Linked DNA regions of Bosea sp. 685. The protein of the gene in region 1 interacts with the protein of each later gene in a pairwise test. Links are inferred from orthologs where the notes say so. Each region holds a gene or a part of one and is shown on either strand. Other genes may lie near its edges. The genes, in order: RMR04_RS05305 and ssb.

Region 1 (6,228 bases):
GCCGCTGCGGCCGTGACCGGGCATCTTACCGATGTCCGGCCGATGCTGGAGGGCCGGTCGTGAAGCCCTTGACGGGGGTCAGCGGCCCGGCTTGCCCGCTTGGCCTCGCCGGCGTCGATACCGACCAATTGATCCCGGCCCGTTTCATGAAACGGCCGCGCTCGGAGGGCTATGGCGGCTTCCTGCTGCATGATCTGCGCCGCGACGATGCCGGGATCGAGAAGCCCGACTTTCCGCTGAACCGCCCGGTCTGGCGCGGAGCCGAGATCATGGTGGCGCGGCGCAATTTCGGCTCGGGCTCGTCGCGGGAGGCAGCGGTCTATGCGCTGGCCGACCATGGCGTCCGCGTCGTGCTGGCGCCGACCTTCGGCGACATCTTTGCGTCCAACGCGGTCAAGAACGGGCTTTTGCCGGCGGTGCTCGACGAGGCCGACATCGAGGACCTGCTGGCAGCCCTGACCGCGACGCCGGATCTGCCGGTCAGCGTCGATCTGGCGGAGCAGACGGTTGCCTGGGGCAATCGCGCGGTCATTTTCGCGATCGATCCGGTCTGGCGCGAGCAACTGCTCAATGGCTGGGACGATATCGACGTGACGCGGTCTTTTGCTGACGAAATCGCGCGTTTTCGCGACGCCGACGGCGCCAGGCGGCCATGGGCGCGACCGTCAGCGAAAGCCTGAACCTAGCGCGCTTTGCGGCGAGGGGGCCTCAGAACAGCAGATGCGGGGCGAACATCGCCAGGCCCATGAAGCCAAGGGCCAGGGCGCCGAGGCCGCCGCCGACGAAGGCGAGCATGACGACGCCGGTGATGATCGAGGCTGAGGCGACGACGATGCCGATCTGCAGCAGGCCCGAGGCGATTTCGAAATTCTCGTTGCGCGCCTTCAGATTGTCGCGCTCGTGCTCGCCAGCCTTGGCGCGCGCCATCAGCTCCTTGCGGCCTTCATTGGTCGAGGGCTCGCTGTCATAACGCGCGACCGTCTTCTTCCAGTCGTCGATGCGCTTTTGCATGCGCTCGCGCATGGCCGGATCGGTCGCGGCGGTAAGGTCGATCTCCATCGCGTCGGCAGCTGTGCTCAAGGTGGTGCTGCGAATGGTCTTGGCCTGGAAGAAGGCCCACAGATTCGAGGCTTCGATGTTCTTGGCGACAGCCTCGTTCTCTGCCTGCTTGCCGCCGATCTCGGCCAGCGCCAGCATGAGCGCGAGAACCGCGATCAGCAGCGCGATCTTCTTGTTGCCGCCTTCCGGCGCCTCGAAATGCTCAGACATGCATCATCCCCCGTCCCGCGATTCGCGGTTGAACGCCATGTCCTTCCTCCAAGGCGACAGGTGAATGTCGGCTGAACGGGTTTCGCGCCGCTTCCGCGTCAGAGCCAGATGATTTCAGACGGGGTCAGTTCGTGATCCCGTCTGAAATCTGAATCCGTCTCTCACCAAAGAGTGAGAGCAGGATCGATTGCGAAAAACCGGTTCCTACTTTTTCGCATCCTGCTCTAGCGCCCGGCGCGAGGATGGGCGGCGTCATAGGCCGCCATCAGTCGTGTCGAGTCGATGCGGGTGTAGATCTGCGTCGTCGAGAGCGAGGCGTGGCCGAGCAGCTCCTGGATGGCGCGCAGATCGCCGCCGCGACCCAGCAGATGGGTCGCGAAGGAGTGTCGCAGGGAATGCGGCGTTGCGGAGGAGGGCAGGCCGAGTGCGCCGCGCAAGCCCTCGACCGCGAGCTGGATGATGCGCGGCGAGAGCGGGCCGCCTTTGACGCCGAGGAAGAGCGGACCATCCGGCGGCAAGCGCCAGGGACAAAGCGCGATGTATTCGGCGATCGCCGTCACAACGGCTGGCAGCACAGGGACCATGCGGGTCTTCTGACCCTTGCCGATGACCGTCAGGGCATCACCGGCACTCGTCGGCGCCTGGGCGCGGGTCAGCGACAGCGCCTCCGAGATGCGCAGGCCGCAGCCATAGAGCAGCGCCAGCACGGCGGCGTCGCGCGCCAGCACCCAGGCCTCGCGCTCTTCGCCGGCGCGAATCTCGACCTGCGTCACGGCCTTGGCGGCACGGGCGTCGAGCGGGCGCGGCAGCGATTTGCCGATGCGCGGTCCGCGTGTCGCGGCAAAGGCTGCAGCCTTGAGCTTGCCGGTGCGCTCGCCGAAACGGGCGAAGGAGCGCAAGCTCGCGAGCTGGCGCATCAATGTACGGTTGCCGACATTCTCGCGCCGGCGCTGGCCGAGGAAGGCGCGCAGGTCGAAGGGCTTCAGCGCCGCGATGTCGGCCAGCGAGGCCGGGCCGCCGAGATGGCCCTCCAGAAAGGCGGAGAACTGGCCGAGATCGCGGCCATAGGCTTCGAGCGTCTTGGGCGAGAGCCGGCGCTCATTCGCCAGATGGGCGAGCCAGTCGCGGCGCAGAGTGTCGAAGTCGGTCAAGGCTCGAGGCTCCCGTCATGGGCGGGCGTGGCCCGACCATCTCGTCCCGCGTCTGGCTCTGCAAGAGATGGCCGGAGCAAGCCCGGCCATGACGCGGTTGTTGCCTGAACATGACGCTCCTGCCTTAACAGGCCCCGAATCGATGCTAGACACGGCGCCATGAGTGACGAGCCGGCAGAGATGGGAGAAGGCGGTACGGTCGACGTGCTGATCCCGCTCGGGCTCGACCAGGCCTATAGCTATGCAGTGCCGAACGGGCTCGTGCTCAAGCCCGGCGATGTCGTGCAGGTTCCACTGGGCCCGCGCGAGACCGTGGGCGTGGTCTGGAGCCTGGGCTCCGGCCGCGGCGGCAATCTCAAGCGGGTGACGGGCCGGGTCGACATGCCGCCGCTCGATCTCGCCCTGATGAAGCTGGTCGACTGGGTCGCCTGGTACACGCTCGCCCCAAAAGGCTCGGTGCTGGCGCTGGTCCTGCGCCGGCAGCCCGACGATACGCCGGAGCGGCCCAAGCTCGGTGTCAGGCTCGTCGGCGCGCCGCCTCCCCGCATGACGCCGGCCCGCGCCCGCGCCATCGCCGCGGCCGAGGGCGGCCTGCTGACGGGTAAGGCGGCGCTGGCGGAGGCGGCCTCGGTCAGCATGGCGGTGATCGACTCTCTGGTCGATGCCGGCACCTTCAGCGTCGAGGCGCTGCCGCGCGACGCCATCGCGGCAATGCCCGATCCCGATCACGCGCAGCCGGTTTTGTCCGAGGGGCAGGCAGCGGCGGCCAAGGAGCTCGTGGCTTCGGTTCAAGCCGCGGTGTTCGGCGTGACCCTGCTCGAGGGTGTCACCGGCTCGGGCAAGACCGAGGTCTATTTCGAGGCGGTGGCGCAGGCGATCCGGCAGGGCCGCCAGAGCCTGATCCTGATGCCGGAGATCGCGCTGACGGCGCAGTTCATCGACCGTTTTGAGGCGCGCTTCGGGGTCAGGCCGGGCCTGTGGCATTCGGCCGTGACGGGCCGCAAGCGCGAACGGTTGCAAGCGGCGATCGCGAGCGGCGAGGCCAGGGTGGTGGCGGGTGCGCGCTCGGCCCTCTTCCTGCCCTATCGCGATCTTGGCCTGATCGTCGTCGATGAGGAGCATGAGGCCGCCTATAAGCAAGAAGACGGCGTCAGCTATCATGCCCGTGACATGGCCGTGGTGCGTGGGCGCATCGAGAACGCGCCAGTCATCCTGACCTCGGCGACGCCTTCGCTCGAGACGCGGGTCAATGCCGAGCGCGGGCGCTACACGCATCTCAAGCTGCCCGAGCGCTTCGGCGGGCGCGAATTGCCGACGCTGGGGCTGGTCGATCTGCGCCAGGACAAGCCCGAGCGCGGACGCTGGATCTCGGGGGCGCTGATCAAGGCGATCGGGGACAACCTGGAGGCCAAGGAGCAGTCACTGCTCTTCCTCAACCGGCGCGGCTATGCGCCGCTGACGCTGTGCCGCGATTGCGGGCACCGTTTTCAGTGCCCGAACTGCTCGGCCTGGCTGGTCGATCATCGTTTCCGGCGGGCGCTGGTCTGCCATCATTGCGGCCATGTCGAGCGCCGGCCGCATGAATGCCCGGCCTGCCATGCGACTGAGAGCCTCTCGGCCTGCGGGCCGGGTGTCGAGCGCCTGGCCGAGGAGGTCGCGACGCTGTTCCCGCAGGCGCGGGGCATCGTGCTGTCCAGCGATTTTCCGGGTGGCACCGAGCGCCTGAAGCAGGAGCTGATTGCGGTCGCTGCAGGCGAGTTCGACATTGTCATCGGCACGCAGCTCGTCGCCAAGGGCCATAATTTTCCGGGCATGACCCTGGTCGGCGTGGTCGATGCCGATCTCGGACTGACCTCGGGCGATCCGCGCGCGGCGGAACGGACATTCCAGGTGCTGCGGCAGGTGACCGGCCGGGCCGGGCGCGGCGAACGGCCCGGGCGCGCCCTCCTGCAGACGCATGATCCCGGGCACCCCGTGCTGAAGGCGCTGATCTCGGGCGATCCAGAGCGGTTCTACGCCGCCGAGACCGCTTCACGCGAGGCGGCCGGCCTGCCGCCTTTCGGGCGGCTCGCTGGGCTGATCGTGTCGGCGAACACGGCGGCGGAGGCGGAGGGGCATGCGCGCGCGCTGGCGCGCTGTGCCGATGCGCCCGAGGGCGTGTCGGTGCTGGGGCCGGCTGAGGCGCCGCTTGCGGTGCTGCGCGGGCGCCACCGCGTGCGATTGATCGTCAAGACGACGCGCGAGTTCAATCTGCAGGATTATCTGCGGGCCTGGCTCAAGCGCGGGCCGAAGCCGAAAGGCTCGGTCAGGGTCGCGGTCGATGTCGATCCGCAGAGCTTTTTGTGAGGAAGGGCCGTGAACTCGGGCTACCGAACGTTCAAATGCACCCGGCTTTGCGCATTGCCGCCCCAATAGAGATAGGCCTCGTCCGTGCCTCGGTAGCCGGGGTGCGGGATATAATCGACGACAACGGCTCTTTGCGTCAGATTTCCGCAGCGGTATTGCGTCACCTCGCGAGTCCGGATCGAACCATGCGAGGCTGTGCCGGATACCGCCTGGATGACATCGGTCTGACAGTTGAAGAAACTGTAGATTACCGTCGCTTTGCCAGCATCGACGTTACGGCGCGATTGCACGAATTGTGCCTGCACAAGCTGCGTTCCTGCCAAAAGCAGCATGAGCGCGCAGATAGCCTTGATCATAATTGTCTCCCCAACCCAAGGCCGCGAGGGGACGCTACCGTTACCTTGGGTTGAGTCAAGTTTCCGGCGCAGGCGTTCCTGAATCGGGAAGGCCGCGGACAAGTCGATGCTGCCCTCACCGCAACGGCGCGATATTGAGGACGAGATCGCCGTAGTTGGGCTGGCCGCCGGTCACCGTGCGCAGATAGAGCTTGTCGCCGATCTTGAAGAAGACCGAGGCGCGCGAGGAGGCGTCCTCCATCGTCACATAAAGGGTGTTGCCGTAGCGGACCTCCCATTTACCCCGCGTCGGCTTCTTGCCGCCCGATTCGTAGAAGCCGACATGGAGCGGGCCGGAGATGGTGTAGTCGTGGTTCCTGTAGAGCGAGATCACGGTCTTGTCGCGGAAGCTGAGCTGCCTGCCGCCGACCGTCTCGTCATTCAATTGCATGTAGCGGATGTCCGCTCCGTCCTGGGCGAAGGCCGGTGGAGGCGCGAGCGGCCAGGCTGCGGCAAATGCGCCGACCAGGATATGAAGGCCCGTGACGAGCCCAAGATCGATCCCGTTCCTCGCCATGTCGATCTCCGTATCCCAGCTTGTGCCGATGCTTCGGCCGGCCGCGGGCGGGCGGATCGATCCCGCCCGTGTCAGGGTCCGATGTCTTCGATCGTCACAGCGAAGTTAGTGCACGACGCCGAAAAGTGGAAACCGGTTCTCTGTGGGCGGCGGGCTCCAATTCGGCAGTGGGAGCCGATGGATGGTTGATCGCGGGGAGGCGAAAGCCTGCCCGGCGCCATCCCCAGATTGAGACCGAACTGTGGCGTTCTTCGGGTTGCGCACCCCCGGATCGCATGCTAGTGCACCGCCGCATTCTCGGTGTTAAGTGCGCTTGCCAGCGCGCATTTCGCCTGATCGATACATCGCAGCGCTAGGACGATGCACTCCGCCCTCGCAGGGGGTCGCCGGTGTGGTCCTTTGAACGAGAGACGTGACGCGTGGCTGAAGGCGGATCGCAGGATCGAGTACTGGTTTCGGGCGTCGCCGAGCGCTACGCCACGGCGCTCTTCGAGCTGGCGAGCGAGGCCAATGCCATCGACGCCGTTTCCGCCGACCTTTCCAGCTTCAG
Region 2 (6,232 bases), 1.3 Mb from region 1 along the record:
GCCCATGGCTCTGAACTCGCCGTTAACCTTGATCGGTTAATTCGCCAGACCAGTAGTGGCTTCGCGCTGGCTGTATTTGCTGCGGCGCAAGGATGGCAAATCATGCGGCTCATCGTCGGCGCAATCATCGTCTTCGCCTGCGTCTTCGGCAGCTACGCGGCTATGGGTGGCCACCTCGAGGTCCTTTGGCAGCCATTCGAGTTTGTTATCATCCTCGGTGCTGCGATGGGCGCCTTCGTCATCGGCAACACCGGGCCGGTGCTCAAGGCCGTACCTGCCATGCTCGGCACGCTCGTGAAGGGCCCAAAATACAAGCAGGAATGCTATGTCGAACTGCTGGGGATGCAGTATTCCTTATACAAGCTTGTGAGGCAGAAGGGCATGCTCGCGGTCGAGCAGCACATTGAAAATCCGAGCGAATCGACGCTGTTCAACGCCTTCCCGACTTTTGCAGCGAACCATCACGCCGTCGAGTTCGTCTGCGACTACATGCGCATGTTGACGCAGGGCGCCAACAACGTCCACGAGATAGACGCTCTCATGGACGAGGAACTGGAGACGCACCACCAGGAGCAGGAGCGTATCGTTGCGGCCATGCAGTCGCTCGCCGACGGAACACCGGCGCTCGGCATCGTCGCCGCCGTGCTCGGCGTGATCAAGACGATGGGGGCGATCAAAGAGCCGCCGGAGGTGCTGGGACATCTGATCGGCGGCGCGCTCGTAGGCACCTTCTTCGGCGTCTTCGTCGCCTACGGCTTCTTCGGGCCCATGGCGCAGTCGCTTAGGAGCCTCTTCGAGGCGGAATCCAAATACTACCTTTCACTCAAGGCGGGTCTCCTCGCCCATATCGGCGGCCAGCCGCCGGTGATGGCGGTAGAATTTGCCCGCAAGGCTCTGTTTAGCGACGTCCGGCCGAGCTTCAGCGAAGTGGAAGCGGCAACCGCCGGTCTGCCCGCCTAGATCTGACCCAATCTCCAGTAGGGAACCGATGTCCAACCCCGTCCAGCCGATTATCATCAAAAAGGTCAAGAAGGCCGCTCATGCGCACCATGGCGGGGCCTGGAAGATCGCCTATGCGGACTTCGTGACCGCCATGATGGCGTTCTTTCTGCTGATGTGGCTGATTAGCATGACGACCCAGGAGCAGAAGATCGGCCTGGCGGAATACTTCGCGCCGACGGCCGTGAGTCCTAGCACCAGTGGCGCTGGCGGCATGCTGTGGGGCACCGCCCTGGACACGTCAGGCAGCAAGTCGTCGGCGCCCCGCGACGCGGCGATGGGCCCCACCAAGGAGGACGGAGCGCGTCAGGCCAATTCGGGCCGCACCAGCGACCGCGAGGTCAACCGCCCGGCTGCCCGCGAGCAGGACAACCAGAGCGCCATAGCCAGCCTCCGGCAGGCGCTCCAGAACATGCCCGAAATTGCCGAGCTCTCGCGCAACATCATGATCGAGCCGACCAAGGAGGGGGTGAACGTTTCCCTCATGGACCAGGACGGCCGCTCCATGTTCGCCGAGGGCTCGGTCCAGCCGCACGAGCGCACCCGTCGCGTGCTGGCGGCGATCGCGCCCACCCTGCGCCGGCTGCCCAACCGCCTGTCTGTCACCGGCCACACGGCCGCGGCGCGCCCGGGCTCGGAGCGGGGTGTCGATCCATGGAGCCTTACCGCCGGGCGTGCGCTCGCCGTGCGCGAGATCCTGTCGGTTGCCGGGCTCCCCAACGACCGCTTCATCTCCGTGGTGGGACGCGCCGACACCGAGCCGGTCTTCCCCGACAATCCCTACCTCTCGCCGAACCGACGGGTGGCGATCACGCTGCTCAATGAGGCGCCGCCGCTGCCTCCGAGCGCCTTTCGCTGACGGCGAGGCGCCTCGGCCGCCTCAGAGTCCGTTTGAGATTGAGCTCATTGGCTGACACGGCGAGGCTGACCATTGCGACGTGGATCATGGCCTCGGAGACGTCGATGTGCTGCCCGAAGTCACGGGCCGCCTATGCACAATTCCTGACCGGCGAAGCAAGCTTCAAGCGCGCCATGATCCCGCTGCGCGCCGTGGGTCGGATCGGACGAACCAATCGCTCTTCCCAATCAATTTCGACCCGCAGACAACGTGCGACACTGCTGAAATTTCATACAAATGCGAAAGTTCCGCACGATCTGAAACCGGCTCTAAACGACAGATGTTCGTAAAAAAGCAAAAAGGCGTTGTAAAACAACGCCTTAGTGCCTTATTCCTTACATACTCGGCATAGGTATTCGCTAGAACGGAATATCGTCGTCGAGATGGGTCGAAGATGAGCGACCACCGCCACCACCGCCGCCCGCCATGGCGGGCTGGCGCGGTGCATTGCCGCCGCCCATCGGGCTCGACCGGCCAAAGGAGCTGCCGCCGCCCGAGCGATCCTCCATCGCGCCGCCGCTTTCGCCATATTCGTCCGAACCGCCCTGCCCCCGGCTGTCGAGGATGGTCAGTTCGCCACGGAAGCGCTGCAGCACGATCTCGGTGGTGTATTTCTCGACACCCGACTGATCCTGCCATTTGCGGGTCTGGAGCTGGCCCTCGATATAAATCTTCGAGCCCTTCTTCAGATATTGCTCGGCGACCTTGGCGAGGTTCTCGTTGAAGATCACGACCGAGTGCCACTCGGTGCGCTCCTTCTTCTCGCCCGACTGCTTGTCGCGCCAGGTTTCGGAGGTGGCGATCCGCAGATTGACCACGGGCTCGCCGCTGCCGAGACGCCGCACTTCGGGATCGCGCCCGAGATTGCCGACCAGAATGACCTTGTTGACGCTACCAGCCATGAGAGGCTCCATTTCCTGCGCACATCGAAACCGGCCATCGACCGGAGCCGGACCCTACCGATCCGTGACGCCACTATCAACGATGTTCTTGTTTTGTTCAAGAGCCTTCACTAGGGTTGTCCCCGGAATTCGTGATTCGATTTTACCGGGGCCCGCAGCCGCCCCGTTCAGATTCGCACCGCCGCCGGCAAGACCTTGCCGGGTAGGAGCTTGCCAGGCAGGACTTTGCCAGGATTGAGGATGCCGAGCGGGTCGAGCGCCTGCTTGATCGCGCGCATGACGTCGACCGCCTCGCCATGCTCGCGCTCCATGAACTGCGCTTTGCCATAGCCGATGCCGTGCTCGCCGGTGCAGGTGCCGTCGCAGGCGATGGCACGCTCGATCAGGCGCTCGTTCAAGCGCTTCGCCTCGGCCAGCTCGGCCGGCGAATTCGGATCGATCACCAGGCCGAGATGGAAATTGCCGTCGCCGACATGGCCGACCGTGCCGATATAGAAGCTCGCCGCCTCGATATCGGCCTGCGTCGCCGCAAGGCATGGCGCGAGCTGCGAGATCGGCACGCAGACATCGGTGCTCCAGATCCGCGCATCCGGACGCATCGCTTGCAGCGCGTAATGGATGTTGTGACGGGCGCGCCAGAGCCGGCGCCGCTCATCAGGGTCGGTCGCCCAGGCGAGATGCGTCGCGCCATGCTCGCCGACGATCCCCTCCACCGCCCTGGCCTGCTGCTCGACCTCGGCGGGGCTGCCATGCAATTCGAAAAATAAGGTCGGCGTCTCCGCCAGCTCCAGCTTCGAATGCCGGTTCACCGCCGCGATCGCCCGTGCATCGACCAGCTCCACCCGCGCCACCGGCACGGCGCATTGGATCACCGCCGTCACGGCCTCGACCGCGCCCGCCACCGTGGCGAAGGAGCAGACCAGCGCCGAGACGGCCTCGGGCAGCGGGTGCAGGCGCAGCGTCACCTCGGTGATGATCCCGAGTGTTCCCTCCGAACCGACGAACAACCGGGTCAAATCATAGCCGGCCGAGGATTTGCGCGCCCGCCCGCCGGTCCTGATGATGCGCCCATCGGCCATCACCACGGTGAGCGTCACCACATTCTCGCGCATCGTGCCATAGCGCACCGCATTGGTGCCCGAGGCGCGCGTCGCCGCCATGCCGCCCAGCGTGCATTCGGCTCCCGGATCGACCGGGAAAAACAGCCCGACATCGCGCAGCGCCGCATCGAGCTGCTGGCGGGTGACGCCGGCCTCGACCGTCGCGTCGAAATCCTCCGGCCGGATCGCCAGGATGCGCGTCATGCCGGAGAGATCGAGGCTCACCCCGCCATGCAAGGCCGCGATATGGCCCTCCAGCGAGGTGCCTGCGCCGAAGGCGATCACAGGGGTCTCGTGCTCAGCGCAAAGCCGCACGATCGCAGCCACCTCTTCCGTCGACTGCGCCCTGCACACGGCGTCGGGCGGGCAGCTGGTATGGTAGGATTCGCCCCGGCCATGATGCTCGCGCTCGGCCAGCGAGGTCGAGAAGCGGGGGCCGAGCAGCGCGTGCAGCGCTTCCGCCAGCGCCGGAGCGAGCCCGCCCGCCGCAGGAGCCGTATCGAGGGAGCGCGAGGCTGGCAGGGCGGCTGTCACGGCGGCGTCTCCGATCGAAACGGGCTTGGGTCGAAACGGGCGCGGGCGGGCGCGGCTGCAGCCCGTCCCGGCGTCACCGAGGACTGGCATACAAGCCCGTCTCGTGCAAGGTTCTGTATCTTGCATACAGGACGGAGATTGCCGTGAGCCCTCGCCATTCCCTCGCCGACAGGCTGCGCCAGCCCGGCCTCATCGTCGCCCCCGGCTGCCATGATGCGATCGGCGCGCGGGCCATCGCGCAGGCCGGCTTCGAGGCGGTCTACATGACTGGCAACGGCCTCTCCGCCAGCCTGATCGGCGCGCCCGATATCGGCCTCCTGACCATGACCGAAATGGTGGCGCGCGGACGCGCCTTGGCCGCCGCCGTCCCGGTTCCGGTCATCGCAGACGCTGACACCGGCTATGGCAATCTCAACAACGTCGCCCGCACGGTCGCCGAATACGAGGCCGCCGGCGTCGCCGCGATCCATCTCGAGGACCAGGTCACGCCCAAGCGCTGCGGCGCCATGGCCGGCCTTGCCCTGGTCTCGCGCGAGGAGCACGCCGAAAAGATCAGCATCGCGGTCGCGACGCGGCGCGATCCCGATTTCCTGATCATCGGCCGCTCGGATGCGCGCCTGCCTTTGGGCCTCGACGAGGCGATCGCCCGCGGAAAGGCCTATGCGCGGGCCGGGGCCGATCTCGTCCTGCTGGAGATGCTGCAATCGGAAGACGAGATGCGCCAGGCCCTGCGCGAGATCGAGGCGCCCTTGATGTTCAACTATGTCGAGGGCCGCGTGCCTTCACTTAACGCCGAAGAGTTCGGCCGCATCGGATTCAAACTCCTCAGCTATCCCGTCTCCTCCACCCTCGCCTACGCCCATATGATGACCGCCTTCGCCCGCGAATTGAAGCGCAGCGGCACCACGCGCGGCCTGGAGGCCAACATGCTCGACCTGCCGAGCTATGAAGCCTTTCTCGGCCGCGAGCATTATGCCTGATACCGGCGTCGAATCGCGGAGGGAAACGTGACGAGCATGAAGGCGATCAGGCGTTTCAAGGTCCAGCAGCCGAAATCGCTGGTCACCATCGTCGAGGAACGCCTGCGCAAGGCGATCATCGATGCCGAGATGCGCTTCGGCGAGGCCCTCTCGGAGGATGCGCTGAGCAGCGCGCTCGGCGTCAGCCGCACGCCGGTGCGCGAGGCGCTGGCCCGGCTCCAGCTCCAGGGCCTCGTCACCATCGTGCCGAAGAAGGGCACCTTCGTCTTTGCGCCGACGGCAGACGATGTCGCCGAGCTTTGCACCTTCCGTTTCATGCTGGAGACCAACGCGCTGCGCGAATGCCTGGCAACGGCGCGGGAGGCGACGCTGGACGGCATGACGAGTGCGATCGCGGCCATGGATGCAGCCCAGGCCAGCGGCACGCGCCATGACTATGCCCGCGCCGATACCGGCTTCCACGAGATCTTCTTCCTGCATTGCGGCAACCGCTATCTCGGCAATGCCTATCGCAGCGTCTCGGGCCGGGTCGCGGCGCTACGCACGCATCTCTCGGTGCCGCTTGAAGGCGAGCAGGCCCGCTCGATGAGCGAGCACCGCCTGATGGTCGAGGCCTTCGCCAATGGCCGCCTGGCGGATCTCGACGGCCTCCTGCGCCAGCACATCCTGCGCGCCCGGGACGCCTATGGCGATGTCCTGCGCCGCGCGAGCGCCGGCTGAGGGCACGCGCTCCCAGACACAGCGCCTCACTGCAATCGCCCTACCCCAATCGGCAAGCGACGGTCTGACTAGCCCAATCGCACCACCAACGACACCAAC

The links.
Region 2: the proteins of RMR04_RS05305 (region 1) and ssb interact in binary tests that used the Escherichia coli proteins (3 or more experiments, as listed by UniProt). The link is inferred for Bosea sp. 685 from one-to-one orthologs.

Annotation. Positions count from the first base shown.
Region 1 is NZ_CP134779.1:909,472-915,699, forward strand. The notes cover bases 2,196-5,172. They hold RMR04_RS05305 (primosomal protein N'), read left to right. Parts: upstream 2,196-2,579; coding sequence 2,580-4,766; downstream 4,767-5,172. Other genes in these bases: RMR04_RS05300 (tyrosine recombinase XerC), read right to left, coding at 2,196-2,420; RMR04_RS05310 (hypothetical protein), read right to left, coding at 4,787-5,122. In the rest of the region: leuC (3-isopropylmalate dehydratase large subunit), read left to right, coding at 1-63; leuD (3-isopropylmalate dehydratase small subunit), read left to right, coding at 60-680; RMR04_RS05295 (DUF4337 domain-containing protein), read right to left, coding at 709-1,269; more of RMR04_RS05300, read right to left, coding at 1,494-2,195; RMR04_RS05315 (hypothetical protein), read right to left, coding at 5,238-5,678; RMR04_RS05320 (F0F1 ATP synthase subunit delta), read left to right, coding at 6,098-6,228.
Region 2 is NZ_CP134779.1:2,202,377-2,208,608, reverse strand. Bases 1,029-4,009 are described here. They hold ssb (single-stranded DNA-binding protein), read right to left. Parts: upstream 2,800-4,009; coding sequence 2,257-2,799; downstream 1,029-2,256. Other genes in these bases: RMR04_RS11855 (FAD-binding oxidoreductase), read right to left, coding at 2,967-4,009; RMR04_RS11865 (flagellar motor protein MotB), read left to right, coding at 1,029-1,858. Outside these bases: flagellar motor stator protein MotA, read left to right, coding at 103-960; more of RMR04_RS11865, read left to right, coding at 989-1,028; more of RMR04_RS11855, read right to left, coding at 4,010-4,433; RMR04_RS11850 (isocitrate lyase/PEP mutase family protein), read left to right, coding at 4,577-5,413; RMR04_RS11845 (GntR family transcriptional regulator), read left to right, coding at 5,450-6,133. UniProt on the Escherichia coli protein: Plays an important role in DNA replication, recombination and repair. Binds to ssDNA and to an array of partner proteins to recruit them to their sites of action during DNA metabolism. Acts as a sliding platform that migrates on DNA via reptation.